2 regions of the Paenibacillus sp. J22R232 genome follow, and region 2 is predicted to be linked to the other one. Evidence: predicted binding sites of a transcription regulator. Region 2 holds the regulator's gene; the other holds the start of a gene.
What was found. Region 2 encodes NrdR, which represses ribonucleotide reductase genes. Its sites were predicted from a motif close to AACACNATATATNGTGTT; they were not measured.

Region 1 (15,757 bases), on a different contig from region 2:
GGCTATTTGGGCTGCCGGCGGAATTTGATCGCGATTCCAAAATTGAGATCAGAACGACTTCAAGCTTATTGTAGCTTGCGTCGAGTGCCTCCTGGGCGAATACGTAAGAGCTATCGGTCATTTCTTTTACTTCCGGAGAGTTCAAGGATTGATCGAAATTATTTATAGACCACACTTCGAACGCATATAAAATTTTTTCTTCAGGTGTTTTCTTGGAAGAAAGTCCTTCCACTATTTCTTCAATAAGAGTGTCGCCATAATGTAGAATCGTAGCGTTAAAAACTTCCTCCTTGTTCTTGAAGTACAAATAGAGACCAGCACGTGAAATACCGGCGGCCTGTGCTATTTCATTCATTGACACTCGCTTAAAGCCATACTTGAAATACACGTCCAATGCCACGGATAAAATATGCAGCTTTTTTTTGTCGTCCATGAATGTATTATTATACACTTTACAAACTTTGTCCAGTCGTATAATATAGTCACATAGACACTAAACGTTTTTTGTCTAAATAACTATAAAGGAGACCTGTCATGATGATCACGGCATAAATCGACACTGTCGAGAAGAGGCTGCCAAATTTATTTGGTGGACAACACGGCTTTTGTACCTGTGGATAACAAGCTAATGACTGGCGTACGTGAATTGGCGATCGAGTAAACTTGCCGAAACGCTTTGAACTATTAATAGGGATCTTTTGCTCATTGGATCAATTCCGGGACTATTTAAATAAAGATTTTTATTAGCTATATAAAAATTCAAATCATATTTTTCATAAAACAATTAAAGGAGTTTTATTATGACAACTAAACAAACACCTATCGGCTCAGGCTATGGAGCGTCTTCGACAGCCGAAGACGTTATCAGGGGTATTAACCTATCCGGAAAAATTGCTATCGTTACAGGCGGCTATTCCGGTCTCGGTCTTGAGACCGTCCGTGTGCTGCGTTCTGCTGGCGCCAAGGTCATCGTCCCGACACGTGATCGCAACAAAGCCGTATCCGCGCTTGCGGACATCGAAGGCATCGAAATTGAAGAGATGGACTTGCTGGATTCTGCTTCGATTGATGCCTTTGCTGAGAGGTTTCTTGCCTCCGGCCAGCCGCTGCACATACTGGTAAACAGCGCAGGCATCATGGCATCTCCTCTGACACGCGATTCGCGAGGTTATGAATCTCAATTCGCAACGAACCATTTGGGCCATTTCCAGCTTGTCGCGCGGCTTTGGCCTGCGCTGCGCAATTCGAACGGCGCGCGGGTGGTTTCAGTTTCTTCCTGGGGACATCACTTTTCCCCCGTCGTGTTCGATGATCCAAACTTCGAGAAACGTGACTATGACCGATGGGGGGCCTATGGCCAGACGAAGACGGCGAACATTCTCTTTGCGGTCGCGCTTGACAAGCGTGGCCATGCCGACGGTGTACGTGCCTTTTCCCTTCATCCGGGCAGCATCGTCGGCACCGGTCTCGAAAAACATCTTTCGTATGAGGAACTACGCGCGGCGGGCGTCATCGACGAAAACGGCCAGCCGGTTCTCGACCCAACGAAAAATCTCAAGACCGTAGGGCAAGGGGCTGCTACCAGCGTATGGTGTGCGACGAGCCTACAGCTTAACAATATGGGCGGCGTTTATTGCGAGAACTGCGATATCGCCCCTCTGGGACAGGACGCTGAGTCCGAATTTCATTTGGACAACAATTCGACGTTAACGGACTCCGGCGTGATGCCATATGCGGTCGATCCGGATGCGGCCGATCGACTCTGGAGCCTTAGTGAACAGCTGATAGGATTAACGTTTGCAATATAGAAGAAAAGTGGCAAGGCTGCAGAACGCCATTACTCGCTGAAGGCGTTCTGCCACCTTACATTCTTTGATTATTGGGCCACCATTGCTTCAGCAATCTCGTTAACAATTGGAACGAACCTGACTACTGGACTTCAAATCAATAACCAAAAAGAGAAACGGGACAGCCCAGGACTAAATCCGCGCTGTCCCGTTATTTGTTGTGAAGACTTCCGGTAATTGGCAGAGAAATAAAATCGTTTAAGATTCCAATGGGGAAATTGGGAAGTTTGGTTATGAAACGAATGAAGTGTATACATATCGCGAGTCTGGAGGCAATGAATTAACAATTGAACTGGAAAATGTTCAGGATTCGCAACTAAGCTAACATGTTATAATAAGATACTGATTGCTTTCATAGAAAATATAAACAACAAAGGAGCATACATCATGGATTCGATTTTATTTATTGCAGCATGGGCTATTATTGGCATTTTTATTGGTGGAGTGATTGTTTTGGTAAAGGCTAAATTCAAGAAATAATTAATTGTTTAATGATGTGTTTCCTTGAAATTTTGCCTATGCTTTTGACAGTTTAGTTAGCATTAAATGATTGAATCAATATAAGAGCCTATTTGATTAAGGGGAAATGTATGAGGAAATATCAGCTTCTCGAAGAACCAACTAACTCCATAAAAAAAGTAATGTTATATGAGACGCATGAAGGTGTGTACATTTTTTTATATGATACACATGAAGATAAGCCATGTTTTGCGGACTATTGGTTTGAGCTGGTAGAGGATGCCGATGATTACTGTAAAAAGAAAGTAAATATAGTAGAAAACAATTGGCGTATGCTTGATGACCCCAAAGTCGGATGCCAGCATGATTTAATTGAATGTACATAAAATTTGGATTTAATTAAAGTTGACTTGGCATTTCTTTATCGCGACTATTCGCTGATTACAACAATTTATGATGATAGTGTAACACTAGGGACTCATCTTCAGCCCAATTCGGTATTCGAGTTCACCATAAATTGGTTTTCAGATAAAGAGATTATACAAGTACCAATGAAACTTCGAAATCGTTACAAAAGGGATGGTAATTAATATGAAAAAAGATGATTTCGGTAATCGAATGAAGGAATACGAAAATGCCTTTCGACACGCATTGCCACGGAGGCTTCCAGTTTTATTAAGAATTGATGGCTGCCACTTTCACACGTTTACTCGTGGCTTGATTAAACCATTTGACGAGAATCTAACGAATGCTTTATGGGAAACGGCTAAGTACCTTGCCGAAAATGTTATGGGATGCAAACTGGTGTATCATCAGAGCGATGAAATTTCTTTGTTGTTAACTAATTATGATAAATTGACAACCGAATCATGGTTCCAAAACAACATACAAAAGATAGTATCCGTTTCTGCTTCTATGGCTACTGCAAAGTTTAACCAAGAGATCCAAAAGGTATATCCTGATAAACCTCTAGCCACTTTTGATAGTAGGGCATGGGTGTTGCCACATGACGAAGTAGCTAATTATTTCTTATGGAGGCAGCAAGATGCCTCTAAGAATAGCATTTCGATGGTTGCTCAGGCTAACTTTCCTCACATACAGTTACAAGGATTGAACGGAAAGCAGCTTCAGGATAAATTATTTTTAGAAAAAGGGGTTAACTGGAACGAACTTCCTACATGGCAAAAGCGTGGAGTTTGTGTTACAAAACAAGACTACTTTAAAGGTGATGCACAAAGAAGCAAATGGGATGTTGATTTAGATATTCCAATATTTTCTCAAGACAGAGATTATATAAACAAATACGCGAACTTGAGTAAGGATGATTGATTTGGAGTGCGTTATATTTGTTGGCATACAAGCTTCTGGAAAATCAACCTTTTATAAAGAAAAGTTTTTTAATACGCACATGAGAATCAATCTGGATATGCTTAAAACCAGATATAGAGAAAGAACGTATCTTGAAGCGTCAATTCACGCAAAACAATCATTTGTCGTTGATAATACGAATCCAACAAAATTGGATCGCCAGAAATATATTGATGCGGTCAGCGGTCATGGTTATAAAATAATCGGCTACTTTTTTGAACCCAACCTAGATGAATCGCTCATTCGAAATGAACATCGTAATGACAGAGAGATGGTTCCGATCGTTGGGATTAAAAGCACGCTTGGAAAATTGCAGAGGCCCGAATATAACGAAGGATTTCATGAAATTTATGTTGTGACAACGAATGATGGGATTTTTAACGACACGATGCAACAGTTGTAGAAATCATTCCGACGTAAACTGTCCTGCAGAATTCCAAATTATGATGACCATAACAAAAAAAGCACATTAGTAGCTGTTTATTAAAAACAGAAAGCCAATGTGCTATACTTATTTTATTTAGATCACTTAAATGCTATTTTTTCAAAAAGGATGCGGCCGAGAGGACTCGAACCTCCACGGCTGTTACACCACTAGAACCTGAATCTAGCGCGTCTGCCAATTCCGCCACGGCCGCATAACTTGTTTCAACAGAAGATATCATAGCATGAATATGGTGGAAATGTCAATATTATTTTTGATAAATGGAGGAACGGTTGTGAAGCAATTAGAACAAAAGATTATTGAAGAAGGTATCGTGTTAAATGAAAATGTGCTGAAGGTGGATTCATTCCTGAACCATCAAGTCGATCCGGAGCTTATGTATAGCATTGGCCAGTCATTCGCTGCACTCTTTGAAGCGCAAAAAGTTACAAAGGTGCTCACGCTCGAATCCTCAGGCATTGCGCCTGCAGTCATGGCTGCGCTGCAAATGAACGTCCCGCTCGTGTTTGCACGAAAACGCAAATCGCTTACGCTCAAGGATGACCTGTACACGGAGAAAATTTTCTCGTTCACGAAGCAAGAAGAGAGCGAGGTTACCGTTTCGCGCAAGTTCATAACAGCAGAGGATCGTGTGCTGATTATTGATGATTTTCTGGCGAACGGCGACGCAGCGCTTGGTTTAGCGAAAATCGTAGAGCAAGCACAAGCTTCGGTGGCAGGAATCGGAATTGTGATCGAGAAAGCATTTCAGCCAGGTCGAAACAAACTGGTTGAGCTAGGGTATCTCGTGCATTCATTAGCAAGGGTAGCCTCTTTGTCAGATGGCAAAGCAACGTTTGTCCCTGATCCGAATCGTACAGACAGCAGCGTTTAATTGACAATTCAATGATCATGTAACTATAATGCTTACATAAAGATGGTATCGGATTCTTTCCTTACAGGAGGTGATCACGTTGACTAGCAATAGGTTTGCCGTTGCCGTTCATATTATGACGTTGCTTGAGACGAGTAAGACATCACGTCTGACATCAGACATTATCGCTAGCAGCGTGAATACAAACCCTGTCGTCATTCGAAGAATTATGGGAATGTTGAACAAAGCGGGTCTTGTCATGACGAGCGCCGGCGTTGCAGGAGCCGTCATCACAAGGCCGGCAAACGAGATTACGTTGAATGATATATACAACGCGGTTCATAACAATGGACAGGATGAGCTGTTTGCTATCCATGAGCAGCCTAATCCTGCTTGTACGGTTGGCCGCCATATTCAGTCGTCGCTGGAAACCGCTTTTAACGAGGCCCAGAAGGCAATGGCGGATAAGTTGGCGGGCATTACGCTTGAACAGATTTCATTAGACGTTATGAGCAAGGCGGATTAATGGAGAGTGTTATAAGAAGAGGCCTTCATAGGGCCTCTTTTTTGCTGTTTTTTTGTTGCTGCGGCACGCCAGTTGATTTCGTCTGGGTGAAAATGGAAGTGGGTTCATGGTGACAGGATTAGCATATTTCCCAGCATTTTCACAAACAATGATAGTAAAAGGCGAGAGGTGCGTGCAGCAGTGGGCAGACAGCAAAAAGATAAGACATGGGCAGTTGAGGTTGGACATGCGGGAAACTGGGTGCGTATGAGCATTAAAATTGCTGCGGTAATGGCATTATGCGGATTATTTACGGCAGGAGCCGGCATGACCAGCTTTGCGCTCTCGGCGAATAGGACCGGTACTGCCTTACAAGAGACGTCGAATGTACAGGTGCAGCGTGCTGTCGCCGTTGTGATTGACGATTTTGGCAACGGAATGAATGGAACGGCGGAGATGATGAAGCTGCCCATCAAAATAACGGCAGCGATTATGCCATTTATGCCGACAACGAAACAGGATGCCGAGGAAGCGCATAGACTCGGCCACGATATCATCGTACATATGCCCATGGAGCCAAATAAAGGATTGAAGAAATGGCTGGGGCCAGGCGCATTGACGACGGATTTGAGTGACGAAGAGGTTAAGAAACGGGTAGAAGCTGCGATTGATGATGTGCCACACGCCATTGGAATGAATAATCATATGGGTTCCAAGGTGACGGCTGACGAGAGAATGATGCGGATCGTACTTGGCGTATGCAAGGATCGAGGGTTGTTCTTCCTGGACAGCCGAACGACCTATAAAACAGTCGTTCCCAAAATCGCAGAGGAGCTGGGAGTACCGATCGTTTCGAATGACGTGTTCCTTGATGACGTATACTCCTTACAGCATATCTCCAAGCAAATCGGTGTCTTGCGCAAGCATTTGGAATCGCACGCCAGCTGCATCACGATCGGACATGTAGGGCCTCCCGGGAAATTTACCGCATCGGTCCTTCAGCAATCGATTCCTGTTATGCAGCCAAACGTGCAATTCGTAAAATTGACGGCGCTTATAAGCGGCGGCTCAATGAACGATCCACTTGTATTGCCTAATTCCTGAAGCGATGGCTTCGGCCACCTCTTGCTGCCGAACGGGATCTGTCAGCATGGTACGGTCTGCCGCGCTGCTAATGAAGCCCATCTCGACGATGACCGAAGGATCCGAAACTCGCTTGAGCAAATAAAACGGCTTTCCTTCACGCGGGAGGAAGGCCGTATTTTGTTGGCGATTAAGCGCGTCTTGAATGCAGAAAGCCAGCAAGGAGCTTTCACCGCTGCTTTGGTGCAGGACCAGCGGCCCTCTCTCCGTTGGTTTTTTGGACCAATTCACATGCAGGCTGATGAGCAGCTCGCTATCGATTTCTTCCGTCAGCTGGCGTCGCTGGGACAAATCCTTGCGATGCCTCGAGCGGGTAAGATGCCAGCGGTTGTCATCGCTTAAGGCATAGTCGCCATTGCGGTTAAGCACCGCGGGAATATTCTGGTTGCGAAGAATCGTGTATAGCTTGCGCGCAACCGCGAGATTAATGTCTTTCTCCAATATATCGGCTGCAGATGCGCCGCCATCAATACCCCCGTGTCCCGCATCGATAATGACAACGGTAGTGGGCAGCGCCCAATCCGCTCTGGAGCCAACCGGAATCAACGGCCAAGCGCTCGCGTTTGTCAAACCGCTGCAAAATGCAAGCCATAGTGCGATAGAGCCAATTATTATTGTACGAAACATAATGGTTGTTCCTCCAGATCACTTAGACTTATGCTTAGCGTGTCTTTTTGGAGGTCAACTCATGCATGTTTACATTCGGCTGGTCCGGGGCAAACTTAATGTATCATCTTATTTAAGAGCTGGAGGCGGGACTTATGGCAAAAGGCGATGAGTACGTGAAATATATGGCAGAGCAATTCGTGGCTTATATCGAAACGCCGAGGGAAGAGCGGAAGCAGACGCGGACATCAGCCAAAGCACGCAGGGAGCCATGGCTGACGCGGTGGTTCGGATGGGGACCGATGAGCATTATTTTATGGTGGAGAGGGCTCGTTCAGCGTCAGCGGTAGAAGCTTCCGAGTTCGATTAACAAGGATACCGGGATATAGCGCCTGTCTGAACCGTCCTCGTTCGTTTCGAGGGCAAGGTATATCGGGCCGTTGTCCCATTTATGATAACCGACTACAGACCACACATATCTCATTTGATCCTGGAACAGCTCTGCGGTGTATCGGAGCTGTTCTTTGTTGTTTATTCGTGCGAATAACGGAGAATAGGCAAAAGCGTTAACCGCAAGCGGCTTGTCGGTAAGCCAAGGAAGCCGGTCGTACGCTTGGAATGAAGGCAGGCTTAGCTGCTTCATAATTTTTGCAGGCTTACGGATTTGCACCGGAAGGGGAGCAGCCGATTTTGCAGCGGCAGCCTCGAGCCAATCTTTATCTTGAATGGGAAGGCTTTCGCCGCTGGAGGAATCGGTGTAATAAGATTGATCGCCATCGGCTATTTTCCATACTGACAGCAAGGGATTAACGTAAAGGGCTTCGATTTGCGTCGCAGGCTGCAGCAATTCTAGCTGCTTGACCGATCGCGACAATGTTCCTTGATCGAAGGGTGGGCTGCTGCTTGTCCCATATTCACCAAGTTGATAGCCGCCTGATTCCACGGCATGCACGATTAGATAGCCAACGGTTTGTTTTTGCTGCTTCACGAGAACCAGCCAGCTATGCGTACCTGGGCCTATTGGCGATATAACCAAGTCAGCTTTCTTCCAAGCGGCAAATGAATGCTGGGACGAGAGCTCTTGCACCCATTGCTCGGCTTGCTGCTGGACGGGCTCGTAGGTTGCTGCGGGAGTGGAGAGCGCAGATGCAGGCTGCTGCTGCATCCCGCCGGCATATAGCACAATTGCGGTTAGGACGCATGCTGCTGTCAGCTTTATGAATTTTTTTCGCAATATGATCACCTCTTTGCTATTGTATCGGACATGCCTCAAGAAGGCTGTTGCAACCTGTCAGGAAAAGGCGGCCGCATGACCGCCTTTTTTTGGCGTATTGCTGCGGATATCGTCAAATCCATGTCAGTCGATGCCCTCTAGATGGAAGATCCCGCAGTTAATAGCGGATGCAGTCACACGCGGCTCATATTGCCACCTGATCTCAGATTGGCGCTGGGCGAATTGCTCTTCGATAGCTGACTTGTTTTCCTCTAAGGCATGCTCTACAAGCGGTTTATAGTACCCGCTAATTCGCTCAAGCTCCTCTTCCAGTCGTGCAGAAGCGCTTTCTGCCCAGCTATAGTCATATGCCCGCAGCTTGCGCTCTAGCGCTTGCTCCACGATGCCGAGCGCTTTATTGTAAGAAATCCCGTTTTTGGTAATGTGAATATTCGCGGGCAGCCGCGGTGTAAGCTTGTTGGTGAGCAAGCGATCATAAAACTGCTCCACGCATTGTCCGGTCGCTAATGAAACACCGAAGCAATGGATCTCCTCGCGTTTGCGGTCGCACGCAAATTCTACGCGCATATTAACGCCAAGCCAAGCCGTATATGGCGTCGATGAGAAAGGATTGGCGCTTCGTTTGTCAGGCTCTTGGAATAAATAAACGTAGCTTCCCTTTGCCTTGGCGGCATCGAACAGCATATCCAGCTTGCGTGCCCCAAAAAACAAGTCCTCGCGCGGGACGCGGGCAGGTGCGGCAAGATTGCCGTGAACAAAGCCGAGCGACCTGCCTAGCGCTGCATTGGCGGCTGCCTCCTGCGCATTCTCTGCGGGAGCTTGCGCGGATTTGACCGCAGCGTCGTTTATTTTGGCTTCTTCGGCAGCATCGTATTTGTTCTTGTCCGTAACGAATAGAAAGGTCATCGTCTCGGGCTCGGCATTTACGCGGTCTACAAAGCTCCAATAGTAGGGACGATTCGTAAGCTCACGGTCTGCATGCGGCGAGAGCTTAACGGTGAAATGGTTGGGCGATTTTTCCAAAATCGAACATTCTGTCGCATCTAGGTAGCGGTTTACGAACTTGTGCACCTGCTTCTCGTTCAAGGCTGCACCTCCACGGTTTGTCCAAGCGAATCCAAATTGACGATCAGGTCGGGACTGGCGGTCTCCGGCTGATCCCCCGTTAATACTTCTTCGCGGATCCGGCTAAGCGACGTGCCCAAATGATTTATTTTTTGCTTCAAATCAGTGTCATTGCCTGATTCTAGCAGCATTTTGGCAAGTCTCTGCTCCAAGGAGCCGTCGCCTTTTTCGAATCGTTCGAGAATATGGTCAAGCTCTCCGATGACGAGCTCGAACAGGTTGATTTTCTCATGCAGCAGGTTCACGATATGCTCCTCGATGGTGCCTACGGTACATAGATTGTAGATTTTTACGTCTTCCTTTTGGCCAAGCCGATGGACGCGTCCGATCCGTTGTTCTACCCTCATCGGATTCCAAGGCAAATCGAAGTTAATCATATGGTGGCAAAACTGCAGGTTGATTCCTTCGCCGCCGGCTTCCGTTGCAATGAGAATTTGGGCGCGTCCCCGGAACAAATCCATCATCCAGTCCTTTTTGCCTCGATTCATCCCGCCGCGGTAAGGCACGGCAATCATGTTCTGTGCCCGGAAGAACTGCAGCAGATACTCCTGCGTAGCCCGATACTCGGTGAAAATAATGACTTTATCATTCATTTCCTTGACGAGCTCCATCGCTTTCTCGGCTTTCGTATTCGCTTTAATATTTTTGATTTTCTCCACAAGCTCCCAAATTCGCGGACGCATCGGAGAATCCTCGGCTGTTTTTTTGAATAGATTGACCAGCGTTAAAAAGACAGCGTCGCGGCTGCTGCATACTTCGCGCTGCAGCGTGACCAAGGAAAGCATGCTGGTTAAGTCGCCGCCGCTCTCCTCGTAACGCTCCTTCACAAACCCGGTTACCGAGTCATAAAGCGCCTTTTCGTCCTCGGATAAGGTGAGCGGGATGTTTTTGACGAAACGTTTCGTAAAGTGAATGCCGCCGTCGCCGCGGCGGTTGCGGATCATGACGCCGGACAGCGCTTCTTGCAGCTGATCCTCGTTCTTGGGCACGCGTTTGTCTACGACAAAGTTGGCGGCAAAATCGCTCATTCCGCCCAGCTGTCCCGGCTTTAACAGCGTAATGAGATTAAACAATTCATCCATGTCATTCTGAATCGGCGTGGCCGTGAGCAGCAGGCAATATTTCTTGCGCAGAAGGTTGGCAAATTGATAGTTCGTCGTTTTTTTGTTTTTAAGCTTATGCGCCTCATCAATAATGATGAGATCATAATCGGTGCTAAGCACCAGCTCGCGGTGCGGCTCTCTTTTAGCCGTATCTATCGATGCTACAACTACGTCATAGCCCCAAGTATGCGCCTTTTTCTGGGCGACAGCCGAGATTCCGAATTTTTGGTTAAGCTCCCGAACCCACTGCAGCACTAAGGAAGCGGGAACGAGAATTAAGACGCGTCTGGCCAACCCTCGCACGATGTATTCTTTGAGCACGAGACCCGCTTCTATCGTTTTGCCGAGACCAACCTCGTCTGCAAGTATAGCCCGCCCGCCCATCTCGTGCACGACCTTGCGCGCCGTGCTGATTTGATGGGGCATCGGCTCGAAAGAAGGAAGCGAACGAAGGCAGAGCAGCTGCTCGAAGCTTTCTATCCGTTTTGCCTGCTCGGCTTCCATAGCAAGCTGGTACAGTGTCCAATCATCCCATGGTCCGCCACGCGTCTGACGGTTTTGCAGCTCCTCGAACCAGGTACGGTCGCACTGCAAGTCGACAAGCGGATGCAGCTTGCGCGTGCCGGCATCGGCTGAAGCAGCCTGCGGCGTTGTTTGAAATGTCATCAAGTGCAGCTCCTTCCGCGGTATAAGGGATAAGTTGTAATCAGTATTGCCTTTTCAATCAATAATAATAAGATGCCGCATAAAAAAGAGTATGGACAAGCAAATTGGCGAGAGCGTGCATGTAAGCGAAGGAGATTGAGGTTTCGCGCCATTCAGAAGCAAGAAAATCAATATCTAGTATAGTATAATGATTAAATGACACAATATATTGTGCTAAACGCATAGTATGGAGATACATATGGTTATAGCGCGATAACCTGAAGGAGGAATCGTTTAGATGGGGAAAGCAGAAGGAAGGCGCCTTGAGGGATTAAGCGAGAAAATATTTTTGGACCGGTATGCTTGGAAAAACGCGGATACTAGCCTGACGAAGATCGGTGATACCGTTCTCGTATTGACGCAGGATGATCCAAAGTTTCCTGTAAAAGAAGTGGGAGAAGTAGTCGCGCGCGTAGGCAATCACGTACAGGTGAAGCTCAGGAACGGCGAACAAACGGAGTCGAGCATCGAGAAGCTCACCTTGACGGTGGAGAAAACGCCAGAGGAGATGTGGGACCGTCTTGCGGGAGCTATGGCATCCGTTGAAGAGAGCCAAGAGAAACAGGATGAGTGGAGAGAGAAATTCAGATATATCCTACATGATTGGAAGTTGGTACCAGGCGGAAGAATCGCGGCAGGCGCCGGGGCAAGCGAAGAGCTGACTTTGTTTAATTGCTACGTCATTCCCTCGCCGAAAGACAGCCGTGGCGGCATTATGGGGAGTTTGTCCGACATGACTGAGATCATGGCACGAGGCGGAGGAGTAGGCATGAACCTTTCTTCGCTTCGTCCTCGCCGCGCAATCGTAGCCGGAGTCAACGGTTCTTCGAGCGGCGCCGTGTCTTGGGGGGGATTGTTCAGTTATACGACGGGATTAATCGAGCAGGGCGGAAGCAGGAGAGGCGCATTAATGCTTATGCTTAACGATTGGCATCCGGATGTGCTGGAATTCATTACGGTCAAGCAAACGATGGGCCAAGTTACAAACGCGAATCTATCAGTGTGCGTAAGCAATGCGTTCATGCAGGCAGTGAAAGAGGACGCGGATTGGGAGCTCGTATTCCCTGATACGAAGGAAAAGGATTACGACGAGCTCTGGTCTGGCGATCTGGAGGAATGGAAGAGGCTTGGGAAAAAAGTTATCCACTATCAAACCGTGCGTGCACGCGATATTTGGCAAACCATCATCGATGCGGCTTGGAAGTCCGCGGAGCCTGGCGTTGTTTTTATGGAATACTACAATCAAATGTCGAACAGCTGGTATTTCAACCCTATCGTCAGCACGAACCCCTGCGGAGAGCAAGGACTGCCGGGCTGGGGCGTATGCAACCTTTCGGCCGTGAATTTATCGCAATTCTATGACGAGAAGACGCATGATGTCGCGTGGGAGGAGCTTGCTCAGGTGACACGCTGGTCCGTGCGGTTTCTGGATAATGTCATTGACAAGACGCCTTACCATTTCGAAGAAAATGAGCGCAACCAGAAGCTTGAACGCCGCATTGGTCTCGGTACGATGGGGCTGGCCGAGCTGATGATCAAGCTGGGAATTCGTTACGGGAGCAAGGAGTCCTTGGCGTTTCTCGATAAGCTGTATGCGTTTATGGCCCGTGAATCTTATCTGGCGTCTACGGAAATTGCAGCGGAGAAGGGCTCGTTCCAAGCATTCGATGCGGAGAAGTACGTACAGAGCGGCTTTATGAAAAATTTGATTCACGCTTTCCCGGAAATTGGCGAAGCCGTTTCCGAGAATGGAATGCGGAATGTGACGGTCATTACGCAGGCTCCGACAGGAAGCACGGGGACAATGGTCGGAACCTCGACGGGGATCGAGCCTTATTTTGCATTCGAATATTACCGGCAGAGCCGATTAGGCTACGATAAGCAAGACGTGCCTATTGCGGCAGATTGGAAGGCAGCCAATCCTGGAAAGGAGCTCCCCGATTATTATGTCACGGCGATGAGCTTATCCGCGGAGGATCACATTCGCGTACAGGCGGCTATTCAGCGCTGGGTAGACAGCTCGATCTCGAAAACAGCGAATTGCCCGGCTGACTTTACGGTTGAAGAAACAGGGAAGCTGTATGAGCTTGCATTTGAGCTCGGCTGTAAAGGCGTGACGATCTATCGGGATGGAAGCCGCGATGTGCAGGTCTTATCTACGGAGAAGAGCGGAGCATTGCGTGAGGACGAACATGCGGCTGATGAGACGAAGTCGGCTGCTGATATGGCTTCTGAGGTCGACAAAGCCGAGCATTTCGATGCGTCTCTTGTAGAAGCGGTTGTTCCTGACTTAGCGGCTGAGCAAGTGCTCGATAAACAATACAAGCGGAGGCCGCAGGTGTTAAGAGGCGCTACCTATAAAGTGAACTCACCGTTCGGCATGGCTTATATTACGATTAATGACTTGAATGGCACGCCGGGCGAGATCTTTCTGAATGTGGGCAAAGCCGGCTCCGATGTATTCGCAATGGCTGAGGCGCTGGGGCGCGTTTGCTCATTATTCCTGCGTTACGGCGATCACGGGAACAAGGTGAAGCTGCTCATTAAGCATTTAAAGGGAATAGGAGGTTCGGGAGCAATCGGATTCGGCGCCAACAGGGTGGAATCCATTGCGGACGCCGTCGCCAAAGCGCTGGAGCTGCATGCGGAGAGCGGAGAAGAGACTGCGGCTGCCATGCATGTTCCAATAGAAAAAGCGGCAAACAAAGGTAATCATCCGGTAGCGGCGCCTTTAAGAGATTTATGCCCATCCTGCGGTTCGGCTGCCTTGATTAATATCGAAGGCTGCAAGCAGTGTACGAATTGCGGCTATAGCAGATGCTAGATGTGCAAATAGTCATGCGTTAAATCTATCATAACTATAGAAACGATAATATTGATCGATGATTCATCCTCCATTACAATCAACTTATGTTGAAAAATGATTGTAGGAGGCTGGTTGTAATGTCAAATTCGGTTGCGGATATCAAAATTCCAGATAGCAAGCTGGCGTTAGGGGCTGCAGAGCTTCTTCGCGAGCACGGCAATGATTTATTGTGGAACCATTCTCACCGGGTATTTGTGTTCGGAGCGCTGCAAGGCAGAAACGGCGGCATTTCATTCGATCCAGAGTTGCTTTACATCAGCGCATTGTTTCATGACCTCGGGCTGACGAAGCATTATAGCAGCCCGGACAAACGCTTTGAAGTAGACGGCGCCAACGCAGCAAGGAGCTATCTCCAGCAGCATGGCGTGCCTAACGATTCCATTCGCCTTGTCTGGGATGCGATTGCCTTGCATACGACGATCGGCATTGCCCAGTTCAAGGAGCCGGAGGTGGCACTTATCTATTCGGGAGTCGGCTATGACGTGATGGGAGAGAACTTTGAAAGCATAGCGGAGGAGATCCGCGAGAAAGTAGTAAAAGCGTATCCGCGCGATCAATTCAAAAGCAAAATTTTGCCTGCTTTCCTTGAGGGCTTCAAGCATAAGCCGGAGACGACTTTCGGCAATATTAAAGCTGACGTTTGTACGCTGCTGCTTCCGGGATTTAAGCCGGCTAACTTTTGTGATTGCGTTTTGCATTCGCCTTGGAATGAGTAATAATAAAAACAGGGAAGACATCGCTGCTCACGGGTGTTTTTTCTGTTTTTACAGTTTATAATGGGGGAATCAAAAGGGTAGGCGGAGGTACTATGGAAATTAGACAATTGGAGTATTTCAAGGCACTGTGCAAGGAGCTTCACTTCACTCGCGCATCTGAACGGCTTGGCGTTACCCAGCCAACCTTAAGTCATCAAATTAAGGCTTTGGAGGATGAGCTCGGCGTTCAGCTGTTTGACAGGATCGGCAAAAAAACGATGGTTACGGAAGCAGGAGCTATTCTATTGAAGCACTGCGACCATATCTTTCAAAGCATGGCAAGTGCAAAGGGGGAAATGGAAGAGCTGCAAACGCTCAAGCGTGGCAGCCTGTCAATCGGTGCGCTGCCTGGCGAATTAAATTCGCTTGTGTCGGCAGCCACGGTACATTTCCATGCGCAATTCCCTGAGATCCAGATGAAGGTATGGGGAGCGGATGATGTCATTGAGCGTGTCGTGCACAATGAGCTGGATGTGGCGCTCACTATTCTGCCTGTCATCGACGAGCGGATTGTTTCCGTTCCTTTATACGAGGAGGAGCTGTTTTTAACGCTTTCCCATGAGCATCCGCTCGCTGCGCTCGAATCCGTTCAATTGGAGGATATCTCGCAAGAGCCATTTATCCTGTTCCCCAAAACCTATAAATGCAGGGAGCAGACGGACACCGCTTACAAAGCTGTCGGCATAGTACTGAATCCAATCGTTGAAACGGATGCAATGGAGACCATTTTCAGCCTTATCCAG
Region 2 (15,757 bases):
ACTCCCCGCATATGATAGATGTGTTACGAACAATAGGCGAATGACTACTCACAGCATCTGAGTGAGCCGGATATTCGCCGTGCGGGGAGGGACTTTACGATTGTTCGCGCATGTTGCTTCATTGTTAGTGCTTGCTTTTGCCGTTAGCTTGGATGGATTCGGTGTTGGCGTTACGTACGGCTTGCGGAGAATTCGCATCCCAATGCTGTCGGTACTTATCATTGCTTGCTGCTCGGGTTTGATTATTTATTTATCCATGCAGGTTGGCGGCCTGCTGACCAGTTTTCTGTCCGAATTCGCTGCGCGGCTCATTGGTGCCTGCGTGCTCATTCTCATCGGAGGCTGGGCGCTGCTGCAGCTTAGAAAAGGAAAGCATGCTGACGAGCCGGGCGATTCCGAGGATGCTTCGCGGCTTGAGAGTGCAGCGGCGGCTGAAGGCAGTCCGCATGCCCATGCGGGCGAGATCGCGAGCGCTGCCCTAGTTGTCATGGTTGAGCTGAAGCGGCTGGGTCTGGTCATTCAGATTCTAAGAACGCCGCAAGCTGCCGATGTCGACAAATCCGGAACGATCTCCGCATCGGAAGCGGTCATGCTTGGCGTGGCGTTGTCGCTTGATGCATTCGGTGCCGGTCTTGGAGCAGCATTGATCGGTTTGCCTTCCTTGCTGACGGCTTTGACGATCGCGGCTGCAAGTGCCATCTTCTTGATAGGGGGCATGCGTTTCGGCTTTCGCTTCTCGGGCTGGAGAGGCATGCAAACATTATCTTTGCTTCCAGGCATATTATTGATCATGATGGGAATCATGAAGCTGTTATAATTAGAGGTGAAATGGATGAGAATCGGATTAACCGGCGGTATTGCCAGCGGTAAGAGCACTATCGCCAACATGCTGGTGGAACGCGGTGCGCTGCTGGTCGATGCCGATCAAGTCGCAAGAGAGGTCGTGCTTCCGGGCCAGCCGGCACTGGAGGCAATTGCCTCTACGTTTGGACAAGCTGTTATTGAAAGCGACGGCTCTCTTAACCGCAAGGAGCTTGGAGCTATCGTTTTTCAGGATAAAAGCATGCTGAAGAAGCTTGAAGCCATTACGCACCCGGCGATTCGCGCAAGCATGCAGGCGACTATACATACCTACGCGGAACAATTTCCGAACCGGCTGATCATAGCTGACGTGCCGCTGTTGTACGAAACCAAGCAGGAAGAGCTGTATGATGGCATAATGGTCGTCTACGTGCCTGCTGAGCTGCAGAAGGTTCGATTAATGGCGCGGAATCAAGTAACGGAAGAAGAAGCCGTTCGCCGGATAGCGCTGCAGATGGATATTGAACAGAAACGTGCGCTAGCTGACTTTGTCATTGACAACAGCGGATCGCTTGACGAAACGAAACGCCAGCTGGATGCATTCTGGGAAAGTCAGTGCTTGCTATGAGAGTGCTGCTGAAGAAAAGAGTGCTTCTGGTATTGTTGCTGGGGCTGCTGACGATTATGTTTTTGAAATCGGACTGGCTGGCCACGTTGATGTATCCGGTGAAATACAAAGACGATATTCGGGCCAGCGCATCCAATTACGAGGTTGAACCTCATTTGGTTGCCGCGATTATACGCAGTGAAACGAATTACCAGACAGGCAAGGATTCAAAAAAAGGCGCTTTGGGCTTGATGCAAATTATGCCGGATACGGCAGAGTGGGTCGTGAAAAAGGCTGGCTTTCAGGATGTTACGGAGGATACGCTTCGGCATCGCGCGGATGTCAGCATTGAGGTTGGATCTTGGTATTTGAAGTCGTTGAACCAGCAGTTTGATGAGAATATGGTCGCTACCGTCGCTGCGTATAATGCTGGGCCGGGCAATGTTCGGAAATGGCTGGATACGGGCGTGTGGGATGGATCGATGGAAAAGGTAAAGGAAATCCCATTCGGCGAGACGAGGTACTATGTACAGCGGGTTATTTATTATTATAATAAGTATAAGGATTTATATCCTAGCTTTTAATCCAATCGAGCAATTGCCAAATCGAAAATACAATGAAGCCTTGGTGGCCCGCCTCTTCATGGACGGGCCCAGCCAAAGCTTCCGTTATTCATACAACTTTTAATGAATCATTATTTGTATTGACCAGCAAGGGATTGCTCGGCAATTTGCACTAGGCGGCGGGTAATGTATCCCCCGATGGAGCCTGCGTCTTTTGTAGCCATGTTGCCGTAGTATCCGTCTTGCGGAATTGCGATGCCTAGCTCTTGAGCAACTTCATATTTCATTTGATCAAGGGCAGCTGTCGCTTGTGGCACTACCAATTGGTTACTGCTGCGGGATGCGCTCATGTATGTTCACCTCCTTGCGGTTGGTAAAAGTATTATGTGCAAAAATCGAAACTTCATTACAGGAATTACATGGAAATTAAAATTTTTTTTGAATAGCCGATTTATAAGGCATTCCGCGAACAGGAAAGGAGGCAATATCCGTTATGAAATGCCCATACTGCGACTATGCCGGAACGAAAGTATTAGACTCCAGGCCAGCCAACGAGAACAAATCAATCCGCCGTCGACGCGAGTGTGAGAAGTGCAGCCGCCGATTCACAACTTTCGAAATGATTGAAGAAACGCCTCTTATTGTCATCAAGAAGGATGGTAGCCGTGAAGAGTTCAGCCGCGACAAAATTTTGCGCGGTCTCATCCGAGCCTGCGAGAAGCGGCCCGTACCTGTTGAGCGTCTCGAGGTTATCGTATCTGAGGTAGAGAAGGAGCTTCGCACCACGGCACATGCTGAGGTCGACAGCAGCGACATAGGAGCCATCGTCATGAATGAGCTGTATCCGGTGGATGAGGTAGCTTACGTCCGCTTTGCGTCCGTTTATCGTCAATTCAAGGATATCGATATGTTCATGAAGGAGCTTAATAACCTGTTATCCAAGCATCCGCTCAACAGCATGATAGATAAAGATTGACAGATCTTAGCACCATATGCTAAGATCAATCTTGTCGTCATTTGCGCAAATAAGAGGAAATGCTTTACTGCTCAGAAGATGAAAATACCAGCATTAGATTGATTCTGGGGGCTTAGCTCAGCTGGGAGAGCGCTTGCATGGCATGCAAGAGGTCAGCGGTTCGATCCCGCTAGTCTCCACCAAATTAAACACTCAAGCAACCCGGCAGGGTTGCTTTTTTATTGTTGGCTTGGCCGAGATCGAACCAAATTAAGGCGTTCCGCTCGCAGGAAATCGGAAGCGGACAAGCATGGCAAATTCTTACGGGTAGCCTGCCGTTACGTGCATAGAGTACGGAACAATGAGAGTATGACGATCTCTAGTGCAGATGAGATCAGCCGTTTCAGCCATAACAAAGAAAAACTGCCCATCCCTGTCACAGCCAGGTTTGGGCAGATTCTCTTTGTTAGTTGAATGTCTTCAGAAGGCGTTTCGCCGTTCCAATAAAAGCCGGGGAATAGTCCGCGTCTATCATTATGCGATTACTTATTAATCAAATCTGCTTGCTGTAAGAATCTTGTTACAATAGCAGCAGTTTGCGCACGTGATAGGTGAGTTGCTGCTGTTAGATGTTGATTATCGCCTTGCATGATATTGTTCATGACCATAAGTGCGACGGCTTTCTTCGCCCAACCAGCAACTTGTTGACTGTCCTCAAACGAAATTAATGCTTGATCCGCTTCGGAATCCGTCACGGTCGACGCAAGCGAAGTGATCGCCATCGCTCTAGATAAGATGACAGCGGCTTCTTGCCTTGTGATCGTCTGATTAGGCCTAATTGTATGATCCTCAAAACCTTGAACAAGTTGATACGTTAAAGCCGCTTGTACAACAGATGCATACCAATCCGAGGACTTTACATCTAGTGGCAAGTTGATTTGCCCAACTGGCTTCAAGCCCAATGCTCTAACCACAATCGCGAGAAACTCTGCACGGGTGATATCTTGATCAGGTTGAAAGGTTGTTGCTGTAACACCATTGATAATGAGGCGCGAAGCCATGTTATTGACATCATTTTGACTCCAATGTCCTTGTACGTCGGCGAATTTCTTCGAATTCCAGATAATCGAATAGGTACTATTCGTTAAGCTATTCATGACGGCATGTAGTTTGCCGTCTTTTGTAAAGATATTCGTTGGAATGTGGGATATCGTTCCATCTTCATTTAATACGACGCCAGTTGTTATTTGAGTCGGATCGGTTAAATTCGGCAGTACAATCTCACGTGACACATAACGATCGAATCGATCGATCTTAAGGGTACGGTCTCCATACGTAGCAATAATTTCAAAATTAATCGCTGGAGCAGCCAAACTCACATCTTGGTTTGCAGCGGCAGTTGCAACCAACTGTTTACTTTCGGCAGAAGCTTTTCCCATACGAATGCTTAGCGTAATCTCTTCTGGCTTTACGTTATTGCCAAACTGAGACGCGATTTGATCAATCAATAGCTGATTCGATTGAATGGTATAAATAGCATCTTTGGTGTCAATTTTAATAACGGTATCTGTTTTATCCAATGATTTAATGATTTTACCGTTCAATTCTGTCTGGATTACATCTGATTTGGAAGTGACTGGAATAATGAGTGTTTGACTGTTCTTACCTTCCAGCACGGCAATCAATTTCTCGGTATCAAGGGATACAATCGTCGTCGATTGTCCACCTACAACAATTTCTTTTAACGTCGCTATTTTATCTAGCTTTACACCATCCAATATAATGGAGGTATCTGGATTTGTATTAACTGGTTGTGTGGCTGGTGGTCCACTTTCCGTAACTTTAGGAACGAAGCTTTTGATAATCGTGACATTGTCGGCATAGTAGTTTGCCGTAGCTAGATCATCTTTACCATCGTTATTGAAATCGCCAGCCGCAACCGACCGAGGCATGACATCGGTATTATAACTATTTTCCAAGCTAAAAGTGCCCGTGCCATCGCCCATAAATACAGACAGTGACCGTAATAAAGCAGGAACTGCAATATCCAACTTCCCATCACCGTTAAAATCACCAACTGCTAGCGAAAAAACCTGATTCGAAAATGTCGAAATCGTTTCCTCGCGAAATGTGCCCGTTTGATCCCCAAAGAGAATATGAAGTGAATATTCTGATGGACCATTAATAGCAACCGCTATATCAGCCCATCCATCACGGTTAAAATCACCTGAAGCAAGCGCGCTTGGTTCGTAGATGCCCCCATATTCGTCACCAGCGGTAAACGTCCCATCCCCTTGTCCATTCAGAATATATACGTTCTTCGTTCCCTTGTTAGCTATAGCCAGATCGATCATGCCATCATCATTAAAATGACCGGAAACGATGGAATTGGGTGAAGCGATTCGATTATCAACGGGATGATCTTCTAGCTGAAATTCCCCATTGCCGTCTCCAAGCAACACGCTTAGATGGTTTGATCCTGTATGGGCTACAGCTAGATCGGGAGTATTGTCTCCATTAAAATCAGCAACAGCAATTGTTCTAGCATTAGAACCGGCTACGGTGCTGGATACAACACTTTTGCTAATAAATGATCCTGTCCCATCGTTTAATAACCTTGTTATGGTATTATCACCGGAATTAGCAATGACCAGATCTTGTTTGCCATCGAGGTTAAGGTCAACTGACAACAGTTGAACGGGCTTGCTCCCAACCTCATAATGAATAGCGGCTGCAAACTGACCTTTTCCATTACCACGCATGATGGACACATTATTAGAATTAAAATTTGCCGTTGCGATATCCAACTTCCCATCTCCGTCAAAGTCGAAACTTGTAACTGACGAGGGTTGACTGCCGTTAACCTCATAATTAACGGATGCAAGCAGCGTTCCGTCTCCTCTACCTAATAAAACGGAAGAAAAATTAATATTATTACCAAATTCATCATAATTCGCGGCGACCACGTCCAATTTAAGATCCGAATTGAAATCAGCAATAACGACCTGCGAGTAAGAACCTTGTACAGCATATCGATCTGCGGCTTGCAAGGATAGCACGGATCCTGCACTATCATTTAATAAAATGGATACTTGAGTTGCCTCCGAACAACCAACGGCCAAATCAAGATCACCATCACCGTCTAGATCAGCGAGAGCAAGCGAGTATGGATCATCGAGAGCGGGTACGTATGAACTTGGACAGCTAGCCTTAAATTTCGCGGCAGATGCAAATGAACCTTGTCCGTCACCTTGAAGAATAGAGATCCCAGCCGAATCTCCAGTAGTAACCGCTACGATATCCGCATGACCATCCCCATTCATATCTCCAATAATAGATGTTCTTGGGTTGTTCCCAATTGAATATTCAGTAGTTGACATCGACGATAAGTTCCCATTATTAGTTAAAATAGAAACTTTCCCTTCATTACTATGGGTAATAATAAAATCTAAATTGCCATCCCCGTTAATGTCACCGGCAGTAATAGAGCTAGGCTCATAATCTACTCGAATCGGGAACGGCTCACTAAATGTGAGCGTCCCATCCGATTGTGGAGATTCACCGAGCAACAATACAATCTGATGCTCATTTGTAAGCGAGTCACGGTTAGATACAGCCAAATCGATAAACGAATCTTTGTTGAAATCCCCTATCGTAACTGAACTAGGCGTAAATGTGCTGTAGTCGAAGCTGTCGATATAGACATTATAATTTACCGTGGACTTAAACTCCCCATCTGCTTGACCTATCAGTACAGAAACCGTGCTAGAATGAATATCACTAGCTCCATTCCCGCTGTTAGCCGTTACAATATCTGCGATGTTATCCCCATTCAGATCGCCAACAGCTACATCACTAGGCTTCATACCAACCGGATAATGTTTCTCTTGATAAAGACCAGAACGATCATTAAGTAGAATGGAAACCTGGTTCTCATATGAATTCGCAGTTGCTAGATCAGGTAGTCCATCCTTATTAAAATCACCAACAGCCATCGCATTAGGCTGAGCGCCTAATCCGATGTTCTCCGCTCCTTCAAAGTTTGATTTGCCTATTGCGGTAGTAGGTAGAATAAGTACAAATAAACATAAACTTAAAACAATTAATTTTAATCTCCTAGAACTAGATTTCTTCGACATAATTCTCAAAATTTCCAACTCCCCTACATATTTCGACGCTTTTACTCGCGTGAATATAACATAAAATATTCCAGTTCGTCAATATAAACCTCTATGTAACAGCGGCTTGCATACTTGTTTATAGTATAATATAGCAGCCGTTAGATTCACCAAATTCTGATCTAGCAACCATCCAAGTCCATGCCGCTTGCACGCTTAAACACAAAAACTGCCCACTTCCGGCTACAGCCAGTTTTGGACAGTTTTCATTTCGACCCGCGGATGACAAGGACATCGTTTTCATCAAATTAATATTGCCCCCGTAAAGGATAAGACTGCCTCATTGGAACTTTATTGCAACACTCGTATGATAAGATAAGTCCACATACAGAATGTGTTCCGGGAAATGATTGCAGGGTGAAAAGAAGTAGTGAGATTACGTTTTTTTGCACGTACGCTTATCGCTTTTTGAGTCCTGTTATTTTTTTGAGCTTGTGAAAACGCTAACATCGAGTCGGTTGTGGACGGATGCGACTTTACAAGATTGGACATCTGGAATAGTAAGGGGGATGAGGCGGCGGGCAGAAAAGCGGAAATGTGTTGTCAGGCCACGCATGAGTGGGTCATATCCAGATGAAAACCTAAAAATATTAACTTTGGAGGAAATGTGAGAATGATAAAAAGACGGCTATTAGCCTATTTACTTATGGCGTCGATGCTATTTACTTTGGCTTCTCCGCTAGCGTCAGTCAGCGCGGCGTGGGGAGATGCCGTATCTCTTTTGACCGTAAATGCAGGTGCGGATGGCAATACGGCGACATACGCCGATGCGCCGGACGGGCAGAAAGCGTGGAGTTTAAATACCGGAACCTCAAAGGGCGGTGGTCCTTGGGATAACCTCTTTACACCGAGCGTGGCGCCTCTGAAAGATGTATCCGCTTACAAAGACGGCTATTTCGCTTTTGAGATGTATATTCCGAGTGCCAGCTTTAAAAATATGCAAGGAAATAACTGGCTCGTCATCGTAAGCGACAGTAATCCTGCCGCGGATAAGTTTAACGCCGACTCTCGTCTCCAGCTAGATGTAAGCGGAGTTGCAAATGGAGCGGTGGGCACATGGGCGACGGTCTATGCAAAGTTATCGACGTCAAGTGCAGTAGCCGGTAATTTCAATGACGCCTGGCTAGACAAAGTAACCAGGCTGGCCATGCATCTGCAATGGGATACTAGTGTCCCTGGCACCGACGTTTTCATAAAAAACCCGCGTTTCCAGAAAAGTTCGTTAGGCGTTCCTGCTTCACCGTCAACGGCTCCCGCACTTGATGTTGCAACAAAAACAGTAACTGCGAACGCACCGGCTAGCGGGCAAGCCGTGGAATTCGCAACAAGCGAAGATGGTATCGCTCCCGCATCCGGCTGGGTGGATGGAAGCAAAAACGGTAATGTTTATACGCATCAATTTGCCACATTACCTTTGGCAGACACCTACTATGTATTCGCGCGAGCGAAAGCAGAAACCAATTATAATTTCATCGGCGCATCTACAAGAATTACCGTAACTTCAATTAACGAACAAACATTGGTAGATGAGGCGTCGTCGTCCCTGACATGGGATTCGATTAAAGGTAGCAATACTTCGAATAACGATGTGAAATCACAACTTAGTCTTCCGACAACAATAGGAACAACTAACGTAGCATGGACTTCGGACAATTCGGCAATAAGCAACACCGGAAGCGTAAATCGGTTATTTAATAGAGAAGAAGATAAAACCGTAGTACTCACGGCGACAGTAACCAAGGGTAATGCAAGTGCTACGCGAACGATTACGGTGACGGTGAAATCCGTACCGGCGGCGGTAAACGCTCTAGCTGCGACGTATTTTCCAAATATAGAAGAGGGAACGGATAATGCGGTTGCGCCGGACGGAAATAACGCGGTTAAGCTAGGCGCTGGGAAAATAGGCGCCGGCGCTGAACGGCTTTGGGATGCCCGCTTTATTAATGGCAGCGGCAATCAGAACTTATTAGCATACGCGAATCAATATTTTGTTTTTGATATGTATGTTACGCATACGGATCTTTTGAAATTAAACGGGAATAACTGGGTTGCGATGGCTTCTGGCAGCAACAATGTTGACACCAATTCGCGACTTAACCTTAATGTTAACGAAATCAAAAATGGAAAGGTTAATGAATGGATTACCGTTTATGCGCAATTATCATCTGCAAACTCTCCAAATGGCTTCAATCCCGTTAATTTGGACACGGTACAGGCAGTGAGATTGCAAATGCAGTGGTCTTCCGTGCCACAAGGCGACATCTATATCAAGAACCCGCGTTTCCAGAATTCCGTGGATTCGCCGAAAGCGACTCCTGCAGCTGTTGAAACAGCCGACGTCGTTACGTTATCGTCAGCAGCGCCGACAAATGGCCAGGCTGTGCAGTTCGCGATAAACACCACCGGTAGCGCTCCTGCAGAGGGCGATTGGACATTGGGGACTCTTCAATCAGGCGTTTATACTGCGGAACTTGCAAAACCAGCAGGCAACACCTATTATACTTTCGCACGTACGGCTCAAAATACGCAATATCCTTTCGCAGGAACGCATACAAGAGTGAAGGTGGAGCATCTTGACGACAATCAGGCAGTAGCGGACGCGAAAACGAAGCTGACCTGGGATACGATTAGGAAATCGAATGCGCTTCAATCCGAAGTAAGAACGGAGTTGGCGCTTAACGCAACGGGTGCGAATGATACGGCTATAGTGTGGTCGGCTGAACCGGCAGGTATCATAAATACCGCAACCGGAAGCGTAACCCGCGACCCTGACGTAGGAAAACCCGTGACCCTTACGGCGACAATATCCAAAGGTAATGCAGCACCTGTTCATGTGGTTTTTAATTTAACAGTAGCGAGTACGACAAACGAACTGGCTGAAGTGTTCATTGATTTCAATGATCCTGAATCATTTGAAGCAGTCGATACAATAGGGAGCGGACTCAGCGACGGTGGGGATCCAGCCGGACCGTTTGAAGGACTTCAAGGCAACGGCATAGGCGTCAGCCTCATCGGAGACGGCGGTACCGCTGTTGAAGCAGTCACTCAAAGCGGCGTGGACGCTGTAAAGGTTGGCAACTTTATGTACGTAATTGTAGACGACCTTAAACTTAAGCAAGCAAACAAGGTTGAATTAGCGGTCACATACTGGAGACCGAGCGCAACGGGCGGTATTTCGTTACAGTACAACACGATATATCCCGGCAATTTCTCTGGGTTTGAGGCGTATAGATCTGCGAGCATTCCAGCGATAGGAAGCGGAAACTCTTGGGTGACTTCACAAGTTGTGCTTAACGGAATTAACTTTGCAGTAGGCGCACAAAATCAAGGAGCACACTTCCGAATCGGTACATCCGGAGAAATCATTCAGAGCATACGAATAACCGAAATTCCCCCAACGGATGAAGAAGCGGTAAAGCTTGTTTCGGACGCGCTGACTTGGGACGCTATCAAGGGCACGAACACGAGACAGGATCTGGTTGAAACAGGTTTGACACTTGCTAAGGTGGGTTCAGCGAATACGGAGATTGCGTGGACATCTAGCAATAACACGGTAATCAACAGCAACACCGGCGCAGTGGATCGTCAAGAAGCGAGCACAGCCGTAACCCTCACGGCGACAGTAAGCAAAGGTACGGCAACACCGGTTGTGAAATCATTTAATATAGTCGTTCGCGGCACAGGTACCGGAACGGACGAGGATGCGGTAAATGATATGTTGAATAAATTGACATGGGACTTAATCAAAGGCGTGAATGTTTCTGAGGCTAATGTGACGACGAACTTAGTACTTCCGTCAATGGGTGAGAATATGACGGATATTACATGGGCGACATCCGCTGCTACCCTTATAACAGCTGCAGGCGTAATACCGACTAACCGTCCGGATGGCGGCGGTGAGGTAACGCTCACGGCGACGATAAAAAGAGGTCCGGTAGCCGCTCCAGTAACCGAGACTAAAACCTTTGTACTCACGGTTCCGAATAGATATGATTACGCAAAACATATCAGAACGGCAATCGTTCAGGAAAATGATGCGAAAGATTGGGCGATTTCTGACTTTAACGTGCTCGCTTTCGGCGCGAAAACAGCTGAGATGGCAGCAACGGAAGGTTTAGTTAATTTCGATAACAGAGAAGCTTTCCAGGCGGCAATTGATGCGGCTTATAATGACGGCGGCGGCGTCGTATACATTCCGGCGGGAACCTATGCGTTCTATTCGGAAACTACCGGCACAATAAGCGTTCAAAGCACGACTGGCAGTACAAACTACGAATATAAACAAGTTTTAAATTTGCGGGCAGGCGTACAGCTACGCGGCGAATGGGATAACCCGGATGCGGATGATTACGATGGTAAAATCGACGGAACCATTCTAGCCGTCTATGCCGGACATAATTCCGCCAATTATGACACATATGTTGACTCTGACGAGAGAGAAAATCAGACAGGCGGCAAAAAAGTAGCTAACGTGTCCGATAGATTCATAGACATGGAACAAGGCACAGGCGTAACGAACCTTTCGGTGTGGTATCCGAATCAAGATATTAATGCTACAACCACTGTTGAAAAGAGAAACGAAGATGGTCAGAAGACAGGGGAATTCGAGGACATAAAAGGAATTCCGTATCCGTGGACGTTCTATCAGAGAACCGGAAACAGCGTGACGCTTGACAACGTTACTCTGGTAAACGCTTGGGGAGGATTCATTTCCCTGCCGAGCGAGATGCATTATGTTGTGAACAGCAATATGACGGCACTCTACAAGGGCATCGTGGTTCACACCTGTACAGACATCGGCCGTATCGAAAACGTTGATATTAACCCAAAATACTGGGCGAATTCCGGACTTGACGGCGCACCTTCGCTTTCGGACACGAGAGCGTATACAAGAGCGAACGCTACCGGATTCATGATGCACCGTTCGGACTGGGAATATGTATCCGGATTGCATATTTCCGGGTATAAGACGGGGATGTGGATCGGAAGAGAACCAGGCGGCGACGAAGCCCCGAACGCGCAGTTCTACGGATTGAAAATCGAAGACAGTCAAACGGGTATATATATTGACAACGTTAACGGTTTCGGCCTGCTTATCTCGAACTCGGAATTCGGAGGCGACACTGCAGTATATTTCAACGAACGTTTCGACACATCCGTTCAATTCAACGGAGTTGACTTCAAAGGCCCGATTGTAAGCAACGCTAGAGGCGGAGTGATATCATTCGAGGATTGTACGTTCGACGAATATGACAATGTTGCACTGAACTTCCTAAGCCGAGGCAACGCATTAGTCAGTCAGAGCAACTTCAAACAGGCTGACAACCATGTAAATCTTGGAACAAACTTCGGAACATTTAAATCGGTGAATTCCGGATACAATCTTAACATCGAGAGCGCAAACCTTGACGCTCATATCGATAGCCTCGAGCTTGATGTTAAGGGTGGCGGTAATGACACCACGGTACAAATCGTGAATGACGTTGACTATCTATTTGAGCCTATTCCGAAAGACGTAAAAACAGATATTGACGTACACCCGAGACCGACATCAAGCGCAGTGCTTAGACTTGACTTCCCGCGCTCGTTGACAGGCAACGCACCAACTGTGGATATAGCTGCCAAATTGCAGGAAGCACTCGATTATATTAAAGCTAATCACGGCGGCGGTACGATCTATTTACCGGGTGGAAGATACAGATTGAATAGTCCCGTCATCGTTCCCGAAGGCGCTGAACTAAGAGGAACATGGGACGTGCAGCATCATACGCAAGGCGGAGGTACGGCGATATTTACAGCTTACACCGGCGGGGCTCAGGGAGAAAACGGAGCTTCTCTCATACAGCTTAAGGCCAATGCAGGTGTCAGAGGGCTTAACATTACGCAATCGAATATAACCAGCGTCAACCTCGACAATCCCGACCAAACGCTAAAAACGCCGTTTTTGGTACAGGGGCAAGGCGCAGGCGTATATGCAATCAATTTAACCATCCCGATAGGGGATAAAGGAATAGACTTGGCTTCGTATAAAACCGATGGCCACTATGTAGATTATTTAGGCGGCACGCTCCTCAGAGCAGGCATTTGGGTCGGAGGAGGCGCGGAAGGCGGATTTATCAGAAATATGCAATTCAATCCGCATTACGCTTTGAGACTTCCGGGAGGTCAAGGCTATTCAGCGCCTACCGGCGATTTGTACGGATTCGTGCAAAGGTACATGAGTGCGCTCAAATTCGCTGATGTGGAAGACCAGACGATTTTCAACAATTTCGTTTTCGGTTCGGTATACGGCATACACTTCCTGAAAAGAGATTTGGGGAACGGCGAATTCGCATATCCTGGAAAAATGACGATGATTGGTCACGGTTCGGACGGAACCACGTATGCTCTCTATGTGGAAGACGCGGACGAACATACCAAAATAATCGCGATCAACTCGGAATTGGTTAATACAAACATCGTGACGGAGCCGAACAGAGCGTATGTCAGAATGGGCGAGGCAGCTAATACTGCAAAAATCCATCCAGATTCCGAACTTGTTCTGTACAACAGCGCGTTCTGGGGAAGTCCGAGCGTAGCGGGAGCGATCGTAAATAACGGTAACGTTCGTTTACAGCAAGCGAACTTCACTCAACTACCTGGCAACAATCCGGGTATAGATGTCCACGGCGGTAAGGCGCATGTATACACTTCTTACTTCCAGCCGTCCAAGAACGGGCAGAATAATAATGTGTATGCCATGCTGCGCGAGGGAGGCACATCGATAGAGCTTAGCAACAATTATTACGCATCCGGGTTGAGGAACAGCACCCCAGCAAGCAATCCGTACGGCATTTACGGCTCGGATTTAATTGCTGAACCGTTTGTATTTAACCTAACCAAAAACGGAGATAAACAACAATTCGACGTGAAGTATAATGTCGGAGGAAGAGCCTCTGCACCCGGGACATTGAAAATGGTTTCACCGGCTGCCTATGCTGAAGATTTTACTCCCATTGCATTTAACGCGCTTGCGGCGGGCGAATCCGTAACCGTTGATCTACCGTATTATGTCGCAGGTCTGGTTACATTCGAGATTCAGCTCGAAGACGGAAAAGCCTACACCTATACGTCGAAATTCGATGAGGCTTACGCTGAAAAGGTAAGTTCTGCAGGTGCTGAAAATCCGGCAAAAAGTGCCGCAACCCCGGCATTTGTTATGGACACAAAAGATTATGTAACTTCGGGTACGTGGGATGGTCCGCAAGATCTCAGCGTAGGCTCGCATTTCGCATGGGACGACGGCCATTTATACGCGTACATTGTCGTTGCGGACGATGTGCACTTCAATAGCCAGACCGGGGGAAATATATGGAGGGAGGACAATTTGCAGTTAGGCATTGATTTACGCAACCCTGCAACCAACAGTACTATGCGGAATGAATTGGGATTCACGCTCACCAATGACAACCAAGTAATCGTATTCCCTTGGACCCGTCCTACAGGCGTCAATGCCCCGATTGCCCCGACAACCGATATCGTGGCAAAGATTACGAGAGATGAAGATACGAAAACGACGATTTACGATTTAAAGATTCCGTTTAATACGGTTTATAATAATCCTGCATCGGAACTAGCGGACGGAAGAATCGGAGTTTCGATCATGCTCAACGAATCTGACGGCTCGCGTGAATCAGACAGCACTAGGGCCACATTTGAAGTTGAAAGCGGACAATTAAAGAACTCAGAGCTATTTACAGGTTTATACTTGTTAAACGCAGGCGAATACAATGAACGGGTTGAAGCTTCGGCAAGGGCTGCCGTATCAAAGGCTCTCGCGTCTGGATCAGCTGCCGATATCGCTATGGCTCGCAACTTTGTCATTATTATGGCAGACGGCGAAGCTAAGACGGATCTTCTTAACCAAATCAAAGATACCGATCAGAATAGCGAAATCACCCCAACTGCTGCTGAATTTGATTTGAACCCGAGCAAGCAGCAAGCAGCTGCAATAAAGCTGGAGCTTAAAGGGAATACACTGGCAGCCATTAAGAACGGCAGTGCACTGCTACAGGCCGGAACCGACTATATTGTGATTAGCGATCAGGTCACGATTACGACGGCTTACTTGGCGAAATTACAAAAAGGCACTGCGCAGCTAACGTTTGAGTTCAGCGCAGGCCAGCCGCAGGTGCTGACGATTACAGTAGTTGATACAACGCCTGGCAACAACGGCGGTAACAACGGTGGTAACAATGGTGGCAACAATGGAGGTAACGCTGGCGGAAATAACGGGGGTAGCACCGGCGGAAATGAAGAGAACCAGATTGAATTGAAGGATATTGCCGGACACTGGGCAGAAGCCGCGATTCGTAAGGCAGTGGCAAAAGGCTTTGTGGTAGGCTATAAGGATCAAAGCTTCAAGCCAAATGCGGCAGTAACCCGTGCGGAATTTGCAGTGATGTTAACCCGCGCTTTGACTGTGGAAGGCGCTGAAAAGCAGCATGCCTTCAAAGATGAAGCTAACATTGCTTCATGGTCAAAAGAAGCGCTTGAGCAGGCAGTAGCAGCGGGCGTTTTAAGCGGCTATTCGGATGGGACGCTGCGTCCAAATAGCGGTTTGACACGCGCTGAGCTTGCGGTTATGATTGCTCGTGCTTTGAAGCTGGAAGAC

Region 1: AC0YN3_RS00725 (adenosylcobalamin-dependent ribonucleoside-diphosphate reductase) is a predicted target of NrdR. The motif match lies at 11,552-11,569, and genes of this name have one in related genera.

Annotation. Positions count from the first base shown of each region.
Region 1 covers NZ_JBWDNK010000001.1:152,309-168,065, forward strand. The annotation lists gene AC0YN3_RS00655 (TetR/AcrR family transcriptional regulator) at 1-433, opposite strand, end outside; gene AC0YN3_RS00660 (oxidoreductase) at 801-1,808, shown strand; gene AC0YN3_RS00665 (hypothetical protein) at 2,438-2,692, shown strand; gene AC0YN3_RS00670 (tRNA(His) guanylyltransferase Thg1 family protein) at 2,898-3,635, shown strand; gene AC0YN3_RS00675 (AAA family ATPase) at 3,637-4,077, shown strand; tRNA gene AC0YN3_RS00680 (tRNA-Leu) at 4,229-4,312, opposite strand; gene AC0YN3_RS00685 (xanthine phosphoribosyltransferase) at 4,394-4,993, shown strand; gene AC0YN3_RS00690 (Rrf2 family transcriptional regulator) at 5,073-5,498, shown strand; gene AC0YN3_RS00695 (divergent polysaccharide deacetylase family protein) at 5,679-6,581, shown strand; gene AC0YN3_RS00700 (N-acetylmuramoyl-L-alanine amidase family protein) at 6,546-7,247, opposite strand; gene AC0YN3_RS00705 (YqzE family protein) at 7,382-7,576, shown strand; gene AC0YN3_RS00710 (hypothetical protein) at 7,567-8,460, opposite strand; gene AC0YN3_RS00715 (YqhG family protein) at 8,584-9,546, opposite strand; gene AC0YN3_RS00720 (DEAD/DEAH box helicase) at 9,543-11,354, opposite strand; gene AC0YN3_RS00725 (adenosylcobalamin-dependent ribonucleoside-diphosphate reductase) at 11,632-14,217, shown strand; gene AC0YN3_RS00730 (HD domain-containing protein) at 14,337-14,975, shown strand; gene AC0YN3_RS00735 (LysR family transcriptional regulator) at 15,068-15,757, shown strand, end outside.
Region 2 covers NZ_JBWDNK010000013.1:143,817-159,573, forward strand. The annotation lists gene AC0YN3_RS26765 (MntP/YtaF family protein) at 101-817, shown strand; gene coaE (dephospho-CoA kinase) at 833-1,429, shown strand; gene AC0YN3_RS26775 (lytic transglycosylase domain-containing protein) at 1,426-1,992, shown strand; gene AC0YN3_RS26780 (alpha/beta-type small acid-soluble spore protein) at 2,103-2,321, opposite strand; gene nrdR (transcriptional regulator NrdR) at 2,465-2,947, shown strand; tRNA gene AC0YN3_RS26790 (tRNA-Ala) at 3,054-3,129, shown strand; gene AC0YN3_RS26795 (FG-GAP-like repeat-containing protein) at 3,469-7,065, opposite strand; gene AC0YN3_RS26800 (immunoglobulin-like domain-containing protein) at 7,718-15,757, shown strand, end outside.